DNA from 3 places in the Rubrivivax sp. JA1026 genome. Region 3 is predicted to be linked to each of the others. Evidence: predicted binding sites of a transcription regulator. Region 3 holds the regulator's gene; each other region holds the start of a gene.
What was found. The regulator sigma-54, encoded in region 3, starts transcription at its own class of promoters, with help from an activator protein. The targets are predictions, from matches to a motif close to TGGCANGNAANCTGCTTT.

Region 1: G5B56_RS19790 (PEP-CTERM sorting domain-containing protein) is a predicted target of sigma-54. The motif match lies at 1,905-1,922, and genes of this name have one in related genera.
Region 2: G5B56_RS04985 (P-II family nitrogen regulator) is a predicted target of sigma-54. The motif match lies at 1,798-1,815, and genes of this name have one in related genera.

What each region holds. Positions count from the first base shown of each region.
Region 1 is NZ_JAALCQ010000002.1:119,204-122,472, reverse strand. It holds gene G5B56_RS04260 (3-deoxy-7-phosphoheptulonate synthase) at 1-287, shown strand, start outside; gene G5B56_RS04255 (FAD-binding oxidoreductase) at 368-1,786, shown strand; gene G5B56_RS19790 (PEP-CTERM sorting domain-containing protein) at 1,996-2,754, shown strand; gene G5B56_RS04245 (SpoVR family protein) at 2,808-3,269, opposite strand, start outside.
Region 2 is NZ_JAALCQ010000002.1:279,321-282,589, forward strand. It holds gene G5B56_RS04980 (ammonium transporter) at 1-1,196, opposite strand, end outside; gene G5B56_RS04985 (P-II family nitrogen regulator) at 1,235-1,573, opposite strand; gene G5B56_RS04990 (YifB family Mg chelatase-like AAA ATPase) at 1,976-3,269, shown strand, end outside.
Region 3 is NZ_JAALCQ010000007.1:193,214-196,482, reverse strand. It holds gene G5B56_RS13500 (class I SAM-dependent RNA methyltransferase) at 1-1,130, opposite strand, end outside; gene G5B56_RS13495 (RNA polymerase factor sigma-54) at 1,338-2,840, opposite strand; gene lptB (LPS export ABC transporter ATP-binding protein) at 2,851-3,269, opposite strand, start outside.

The DNA.
Region 1 (3,269 bases), on a different contig from region 3:
GGCTGATGATCGACGCCAGCCACGCCAACAGCAGCAAGCAGCACCAGCGCCAGATCGACGTGATGCGCGACGTCGGCGGCCAGATCGCCGCCGGCAACCGCTGCATCTTCGGCGTGATGGTCGAGAGCCACCTGAAGCCCGGGGCGCAGAAGTTCAGCGCCGGCAAGGACCGCGCGTCGGCGCTGGAGTACGGCGTGAGCATCACCGACGCCTGCATCGGCTGGGACGACTCGGTCGGCGTGCTCGACGGCCTGGCGGCCGCGGTTCGCGCGCGGCGCAAGGCCTGAGGTCGGCGCCTGACCGGCCTCCTAGAATGCCCCGCCCAGGCGATGACGCTGCGGCGCCGGCCGCGTGCGAGGAGTTGGTCATGAGCGCTGTCCCCCACGATGCCGCCGCCCAGGCGGCGCGTCGCCCGCTGCCCGAGACGCTGCTGGCCGCGCTGCGCACACGCTTCGGCGAGCGCTGCAGCACCACCGAGGCAGTGCGCCTGCAGCACGGCCGTGACGAGTCGCCCTTCCCCGTGACGCCGCCCGACGCGGTCGTGTTCTGCGAGAGCAGCGACGAGGTTGCCGCGGTCGTGCGCCTGGCCGGCGAGCACCGCGTGCCGGTCATCCCGTACGGCACCGGCTCGTCGCTCGAAGGCCATCTGCTGGCCGTGCAGGGCGGGCTCAGCGTCGACGTCTCGCGTCTGACACGCATCCTGCGCATCGACGCCGACGACCTGACGGCCACCGTCGAGGCCGGCGTCACGCGCGAGCAGCTCAACGCCGAGCTGCGTTCACTGGGCCTGTTCTTCCCGGTCGACCCGGGCGCCAACGCGTCGCTCGGCGGCATGGCCGCGACACGCGCCAGCGGCACGAACGCCGTGCGCTACGGCACGATGCGCGAGAACGTGCTGGCGCTGACCGTCGTCACCGGCCGCGGCGAGCTCGTGCACACCGGCACACGCGCCCGCAAGTCGGCCGCCGGTTACGACCTGACGCGGCTGTTCGTCGGCAGCGAAGGCACGCTGGGCGTGATCACCGAACTGACGGTGCGCCTGGTCCCGCTGCCGGAGGCCGTCAGCGCCGCGGTCTGCCACTTCCCCGACGTCGCGTCGGCGGTGCGCACGACGATCCAGACCATCCAGCTCGGCGTGCCGATCGCACGCTGCGAGCTGCTGGACGTCAACGCGGTGCGCGCGGTGAATCGCCAGTCGGGGCTCGCGCTGCGCGAGGCGCCGATGCTGCTGATGGAGTTCCACGGCAGCCCGGCCGGCGTCAAGGAACAGGCCGAGACCGTGCAGGCCATCGCCGCCGAGCTGGGCGGCGAGGACTTCGAGTGGGCCGACACGCCCGAGGAGCGCAGCCGCCTCTGGGCCGCACGCCACCGCGCCTACTTCGCCGGCCTGCAGCAGCACCCGGGCACACGCTCGGTGACGACCGACACCTGCGTGCCGATCTCGCGCCTGGCCGAGATCGTCGAAGCCTCGGTGGCCGACGCCGAGGCCAGCGGCCTGCCCTACTACATCGTCGGCCACGTCGGCGACGGCAACTTCCACCTCGCCTACCTGGTGCGCGACGGCGACGCCGCCGAGCGCGCGACCGCCGAAGCGATGAGCGAACGCATGGTGCGCCGGGCGATCGCGATGGAAGGCACCTGCAGCGGCGAACACGGCATCGGGCTGCACAAGATGGCGTTCCTGGAAGAGGAAGCCGGCGCCGGCGGCATTGCGCTGATGCGCGCGATCAAGCAGGCGCTTGATCCATTTCAAATACTCAATCCGGGAAAGATATTCAGGAACTGAACGCCTCGTTCGATACCGGCCGAGAGACTGTCGAGATATCTGACAAGGTTGTTTCCAAACCTCCCCAAGAGGCGCGCAAGTCTTTGTCAAATAAAGACTTTTGCAGATATCCCTAGTTTGGCGCACGAATTGCTAACGATTCGCCGCAACACGGCGATCGTCCCGATCGCCTTCTGCGGATAACGCGTCAAAACTACGGAGGAACCTCAATGTTCGCGATCAAGTGGGCGGCCACGGCCGGCGTGCTGGCCCTGTCGGCCGTCAGCGCCCAGGCGGCCACGGTGACCCTGGACTTCGACACCGTCGTGACCGGGTCGCGCGCGCCCGGCGTCTGGTACGTCGACCGCGCAGCGCCGGCGGCCTTCGAGAGCGCCGAGTTCGACGGCGAGAACCGCCTCAAGGTGACGACCAACCCGGCCGGCGCCACCGCGGACTTCTACGCCACGCAAGGCCGCAAGTACGACCTGGCGCCCGACACCTACAAGCTGAGCGCGCAGCTCTGGATCGACGAAGAAGCGGCCAGCTACGGCGGACGCTGGGCCGGCCTGTGGGGCACGGGCATCAACACCGCCGGTGCGGTCAGCGCCTATCCGATCATCGAGTTCGCGTCCGGCGGCTTCCGCTTCTGGGACAGCAACGAGCCGGGCTCCTGGACGGTTCCGGTGGTGGCCGTCGGTGACGCCTTCGACCAGTGGTACACGCTGTCGATCACGCTGGGCGGCGGCGGCAGCTTCCTGTACGAGGTGTTCGACGGCGCCGGCGCGCTGTTCGCGTCGCACGCCTACGTCGCCCCGGGCACGACGGCGATCGCCAACGCGATCATCCAGAGCTACAACCACGGCCGCAGCACGGCCTACGACGTCTACTGGGACAAGCTCAGCTACGACGTGCCCGAACCCGGCACGCTGGCCCTGGGCGGCCTGGCGCTGCTGGCCGTCGCCGGCACGCGCCGTCGGCGCAGCCACTGAGACGGCCCGCCAGGCCCTCCACGACACGAAGCCCCGCAAGGGGCTTCGTCGTTTCAGGCCGGCGCCGGCACGTTCCAGCGCTTGGTGACGTCGCCGCGCGTGTTGACGCTCTCCAGGTGCACCGCGAAGCCCCAGAGCCGCGCGACGTGTTTCAGCACCTCGGCAGCGCTGTCGTGCAGCGGCCGGTCGTTGTGCTGGAAGTGGCGCAGCGCCAGCGAGCGGTCACCGCGCAGGTTGACGTTCCAGACCTGGATGTTGGGCTCGCGCGTGCCGAGGTCGTACTGGTGCGACAGCGCCTCGCGCACACGCCGGTAGCCGGCTTCGTCGTGGATGGCGCTGATCTCCAGCTCGTTCTGCTTCTCGTCGTCGAGGATCGTGAACAGCCGCAGGTCGCGCATCAGCTTCGGGCTCAGGTACTGGCCGACGAAGCTCTCGTCCTTGAAGTTGCGCATCGCCTGGTCCAGCGCCGGCAGCCAAGGCGTGCCGGCGATCTCGGGGAACCACTGGCGGTCCTC
Region 2 (3,269 bases), on a different contig from region 3:
GAGTCGTCGGCGCCCATCAGCTTCTTCAGGCCGTTGACACCCCACAGGCAGGCGAAGCCGGCGACGAAGCCGATGACCAGGCCGCCGACGATGCCGACGTTGCCCGCGGCCGGCGTGATCGCCACGAGGCCGGCGACGGCACCCGAGGCGGCACCCAGCATCGAGGCCTTGCCCTTCATCAGCGCTTCGCCGATGCACCAGGCCAGCACCGCGGCGGCGGTGGCGGAGAAGGTGTTCAGGAAGGCCAGCGCGGCGCTGTTGCCGGCTTCGAGGGCCGAGCCGGCGTTGAAGCCGAACCAGCCGACCCACAGCAGCGAGGCACCGACCATCGTCAGCGTCAGGTTGTGCGGGGCCATGGCTTCCTTGCCGTAGCCGATGCGCTTGCCGATCATGTAGGCGCCGACCAGGCCGGCGACGGCGGCGTTGATGTGCACCACGGTGCCGCCGGCGAAGTCCAGCGCGCCCCACTGCCACAGCATGCCGGCCTTGGCGTTCATCGCTTCGACGACTTCAGGGCCGGTGTAGGCGTCCGGGCCCATCCAGTACCAGACCATGTGGGCGATCGGCGTGTAGCTGAAGGTGAACCACAGCACCATGAACAGCAGCACGGCGGAGAACTTCACGCGTTCGGCGAACGCGCCGACGATCAGCCCGCAGGTGATGGCCGCGAACGTGGCCTGGAAGGCGACGAACACGATCTCGGGGATCACGACGCCCTTGCTGAAGGTCGCGCCCATCGCGAACGCGCCGGTCGCGGGGTCGAAGACGCCCTTCAGGAACAGCCGGTCGAAGCCGCCGATGAAGGCGTTGCCCTCGGTGAAGGCCAGGCTGTAGCCGTAGACGACCCACAGCACGGTGATCAGCGAGAAGGTGACGAACACCTGCATCAGCACCGACAGCATGTTCTTGCTGCGCACCAGGCCGCCGTAGAACAGCGCCAGGCCGGGGATCGACATCATGATCACCAGCAGCGTGGCGACGAGCATCCAGCTGACGTCACCCTTGTTGGGCACCGGAGCGGCCACCTCGGCGGCGGCTTCGGCGACTGCGGAGGCGGCTTCGGCGGGGGCCGCGGCCACGGCGGAGACGGCGTCGGAGGCGGCAGCGGCGGCCGAGGCGGCATCCTGTGCCAGCGCCACGTCCACCGAGCCGAGGAGCGCGAGCCCCACGGCCAGGATCGAGAGCAGTTTCTTCATGATGGGGTGGTTTCTCTGGTTGGTCTCGGGTCGCGCCTTCAGAGGGCGTCGGAGCCGGTCTCGCCGGTCCGGATGCGAACCACCTGCTCGAGCGAGCTGACGAAGATCTTGCCGTCACCGATCTTGCCGGTGCGGGCAGCGCCTTCGATCGCCTCGATGACGCGGTCGACGATGGCCTCGTCGACGGCGGCCTCGATCTTCACCTTGGGCAGGAAGTCGACGACGTACTCGGCGCCGCGGTAGAGCTCGGTGTGGCCCTTCTGGCGCCCGAAGCCTTTCACCTCGGTCACGGTGATGCCCTGAACGCCGATGCCGCTGAGGGCCTCGCGCACTTCATCGAGCTTGAATGGTTTGACGATCGCGGTCACCATCTTCATGGTCGGTCCTCTGGTTCCTCTAGGGTTGCGTGTGCCCGCCCGCCGACGGCGCGCCGGAGCGCGACGTGCGGACGTGGCCGGCCTTGGCGACGGGGATGTGCTTCGGCACCGGATGCGCGCGGCCCGTTGCCTGCACCGCGGGAGTCGCTGCGGTGTCGGGGCCGGCCGGGATCAGTCTCTTCATGAGGGGCTGCAGTGCGGAGGTGACGAGTGCCGCAGCCGCTACTGCAGCTTCCATGCCAGTCGCTACAAAAGGTGACTGCACCGTCGAGGCGGGGCCGCCACCGCCGGCAGCGTGTGCACGCGCCCGTGCATCCCTCTTTTGGTGCACTCCTTTGGTGCGGTCCCGGCCCCCCGTGCGCGCCCGGCACGGGCCGGACAATCGCCGCCGGGAGGTGGACGATGAGCCTGGCGGTCGTGATGAGCCGCGCGCTCGACGGGCTGGACGCGCCGGCGGTGCACGTCGAGGTGCAGCTCGCCAACGGCCTGCCGAGCTTCACGCTGGTGGGCCTGGCCGACACCGAGGTCAAGGAGTCGCGCGAGCGAGTGCGTGCCGCGCTGCAGTCCAGCGGTTTTTCGTTCCCGCACAACCGCCGCATCACCGTCAACCTGGCGCCGGCCGACCTGCCCAAGGAGTCCGGACGCTTCGACCTGCCGATCGCGCTGGGCATCCTGGCCGCCGACGGCCAGCTCGACGCGCCGCGGCTGGCGGCCTGCGAGTTCGCCGGCGAGCTGTCGCTGGCCGGCGAGCTGCGCCCGGTGCGCGGCGCGCTGGCCCTGGCGCTGGCCGCCCGGCGCGACGGCGGCGGCCGCACGCTGGTGCTGCCGGCGGCCAGCGCCGGCAGCGCGGCGCGTGTCGCCGGGCTCGACGTGCGCGGCGCGGCGACGCTGCTCGAGGTCGTGCAGGCGCTGCTGCCCGGCGAGGCCGCCGAGCCGTTGCCGCCGGCGCTGCCGCCGCCGGCCGAGCCCGGCGAGGCGCCGCCCGACCTGCGCGACGTGCGTGGCCAGGCCGCGGCCAAGCGCGCGCTGGAGATCGCCGCGGCCGGCCAGCACTCGCTGCTGCTCGTCGGCCCGCCGGGAGCCGGCAAGTCGATGCTGGCCGCGCGCCTGCCGGGCTTGCTGCCGCCGATGGACGACGACGAGGCGCTGGTCGCCGCCGCGCTGCAGGGGCTGGCGCCGCAGGCGCTCGACGGCGCGGGTTTCGGCCGCCGCCCGGTGCGCTCGCCGCACCACAGCGCCAGCGCGGTGGCCCTGGTCGGCGGCGGCTCGCCGCCGCGGCCCGGCGAGATATCGCTGGCCCACGGCGGCGTGCTGTTCCTCGACGAGACGCCCGAGTTCCCGCGTGCGGCACTGGAGGCGCTGCGCGAGCCGCTGGAGACCGGGCGCATCACGATCTCGCGCGCGGCGCGCCAGGCGCAGTTTCCGGCGCGTTTCCAGCTCGTCGCGGCGCTGAACCCCTGCCCCTGCGGCTGGCTCGGCGCTTTCGCCGCCACCGGCCGCGCCTGCCGCTGCAGTGCCGACGCGGTGGCGCGTTACCAGGGCCGGCTGTCGGGGCCGCTGCTGGACCGCATCGACCTGCAGATCGAGGTGCCCGCGGTGCGGCCTGCCGAGCTGATGGCCGCGCCCGACGGCGAGGCCACGGCGGTGGTCGCCGCCCGTGTGGCCGCGGCGCGCCAGCGTCAGTTGGACCGCCAGG
Region 3 (3,269 bases):
AGCGACGGCAGCTTCATCTCCGGGCTCAGCACCCAGGCCGTCCAGCCGGCGTAGCGGCGTTTCCAGTGCGCGGCCAGCGCGCCGAAGAACTCGGCCGACGAGCCGCCGCCGTCGAAGCCTTCACGCGCGCCGCCGGGCGCGTCGCCGCGGGCGCTGCCGCTGCCCTTGGGCGCGATGCGCTCGCCGTACGGCGGGTTGAGCATCAGCGTGCCGCGTTCGGCCGGCGCCGGGCGCTGCAGCGCGTCGGCAGTCTTGAAGGCGATGGCCTGGCCGACGCCGGCGTTGGCGGCATTGCGCGCCGCGAAGTCGGTCATGCGAAAGCTCACGTCGCCGGCGAAGACCTCGACCGCAGGCGCGTGCACACGTTCGCGCGCGGCCTGCTGCAGCTCGCGCCAGGCACCGAGCTGGTCGCGGAAGGGCAGCAGGCGCTCGAAGGCGAAACGGCGCTTGATGCCCGGGGCGATGCCGCAGGCGATCTGCGCGGCCTCGATGGCGATCGTGCCGGCGCCGCAGCAGGGGTCGAGCAGCGCGCCGTCCTCCTCGCGGCCCTGCCAGCCGGCGGCGGCCAGCATCGCCGCGGCCAGCGTCTCCTTCAGCGGCGCCTCGCCCTTGACGCCACCGGCGCGTTCGTCGCGCCAGCCGCGCTTGAACAGCGCCTCGCCCGAGGTGTCGGCGTACAGCGTCGCGTGCTCGGGGCCGACGTACAGCTGCAGCGACAGGTCGGGGTGGCGGGTGTCGACGCTGGGGCGTTCGCCGCTCGTTTCGCGCAGCTGGTCGCAGACGGCGTCCTTCACGCGCAGCGTCGCGAAGTTCAGGCTCTTCAGCGGCGAACGCTGCGCCGCGACGTCGACACGCAGCGTCTGGCGCGGCGTGATCCAGTCGTCCCAGCGCACGCGGCGCGCGAGTTCGTAGAGCTCGTGCTCGTCGCGGTAGGGGCCGTCGATCAGCGGCCACAGCACACGCTGGGCGAGCCGGCTCTCCAGGTTCAGCGCCATCGCGGCGCGGGCGTCGCCGTCGACGAAGACGCCGCCGCGCACGGCCTCGGTGCGGCAGCCGGTGATGCGGGCGGCCTCGTCGGCCAGCAGCGGCTCGACGCCACCGGCGCAGGGAAGGAACAGGGAGACGGTCATGACGGCGGCGCGACGGACGAAAGCGCTGGACTGTAGTCCAGCTGCGGCGGCGGCGGCGGCGCGTTGTGGCGGAGGACGCGGAGGACGGGGTCAGGTCTCGCGAGACCTGACCCCGGGCTGCCCGGGCTGCCTCAGCTGCGGCGGCGGCGCGTCGCGGCGGAGGACGGGGTCAGGTCCTGCGGGACCTGACCCCGGGCTGTGGTCGCGTCAGATCGCCCGGCGCAGCGAGGCCGGCGCGATCTTCAGCGCCTCGCGGTACTTGGCGACGGTGCGGCGCGCGACCTGGATGCCCTGCTCCTCGAGCATCTGCGACAGCTGGCTGTCCGACAGCGGCTTGCTGGCGTCCTCGGCCGAGACGAGCTGCTGGATCAGCGCCCTCACCGCGGTGCTCGACGCGTTGCCGCCGGCCTCGGTGTTCAGCGAGCTGCCGAAGAAGTACTTCAGCTCGAAGGTGCCCTGCGGCGTGGCCATGTACTTGGCCGTCGTCACGCGCGAGATCGTGCTCTCGTGCAGGCCCAGCTCGTCGGCGATCTCGCGCAGCACCAGCGGCTTCATCGCGATCGCGCCGTGCGTGAAGAAACCCTTCTGGCGCTCGACGATGGCCTTGGACACACGCAGGATGGTGTCGAAACGCTGCTGGATGTTCTTCATGAACCAGCGCGCCTCCTGCAGCCGCGACGACAGCCCGCCGGCGCCGTTGCGCTGGCCGCGGATCGCCTGGGCGTAGAGGTCGTTGATGCGCAGCTTGGGCATCACGTCCGGGTTCAGCAGCACCTTGAAGCCGCGCCCCGACTTCTGGACGATGACGTCGGGCACGATGATGTTCGACTCGGCCGGCGCGAACGGCCGCCCCGGCTTGGGCTCGCAGGCGACGATCAGTGCCTGCGCTTGGCGCAGCAGGTCCTCGCCGGCGCCGGTGGCGGCGGTCAGCTTCTTCACGTCGCGCCGGGCCAGCAGCTCCAGCGAGTGCTCGCAGATGCGGATCGCGACCTCGCGCGCCTCGCAGCGCGGCGTCGTGCGCAGTTGCAGCACCAGGCACTCGGACAGCGAACGTGCGCCGACGCCGGTCGGCTCCAGGCTCTGCAGCCAGCGCAGCGCGCACTGCAGGCGGTCGGCCAGGGCCTCGCGCTGCTCCTCGTCGTCCAGGTCCAGCATGTCGGCCAGGCGCGCGGCGATGTCCTCCAGCGGGTCGGCGAGGTAGCCGTCGTCGTCCAGCGACTCGATCAGCACGTGCAGTGCCGCAGCGTCCTCGGCCGACAGCCGCATGCCGGCGATCTGGCGCCGCAGGTGGTCCTGCAGCGTGCCGGCGCCGGCGCGGCGCTCCTGCGGGTCGAGGTCGTCGTCGCTTTCGGGCGCGGCCGCGGCCGGGGTCTCGCGGATGCCGTCGAAGTCGTCGCGCTCGGTGCCGTTCTCCCAGTCCTCGCGTTCGGTGGTGCCGAACTCGGCGGCGTCGACCTCGGCCGGTGCCGGCTCGGCGGCACCGTCGCCGTCGTCACGCTCGGCGACGCGGTCGACGGTGGCACGTTCGGCCGGCGGGTCGAACGGTGTCGCCGCGTCCTCGTCCATCTCCAGGAACGGGTTCTGCTCGAGCATCTGCTCGACTTCCTGGTGCAGCTCCAGCGTCGACAGCTGCAGCAGCCGGATCGACTGCTGCAGCTGCGGCGTCAGCGCCAGATGCTGCGACAGGCGGACTTGGAGGGAGGGCTTCATCGGCCGCGCGTCACATCTTGAAATGCTCGCCGAGGTAGACCTTGCGCACCTCGGCGTTCTCGACGATCGCCTGCGGCGTGCCTTCGGTGAGCACGCTGCCTTCGCTGATGATGTAGGCGCGGTCGCAGATGCCCAGCGTCTCGCGCACGTTGTGGTCGGTGATCAGCACCCCGATGCCGCGCGACTTGAGGAAGGCGATGATGCGCTGGATCTCGATGACGGCGATCGGGTCGACGCCGGCAAAGGGCTCGTCGAGCAGGATGAAACGCGGCTGCGTGGCCAGCGACCGGGCGATCTCGACGCGGCGGCGCTCGCCGCCGGACAGCGCCGGCGCCGGCGAGTCGCGCAGCTTCTCGATCGACAGGTCGTGCAGCAGCTTGTCCAGCAGCTCCTGGATCTGCGCCGGCTTCAGCGGCCGGCCGTCCGGGC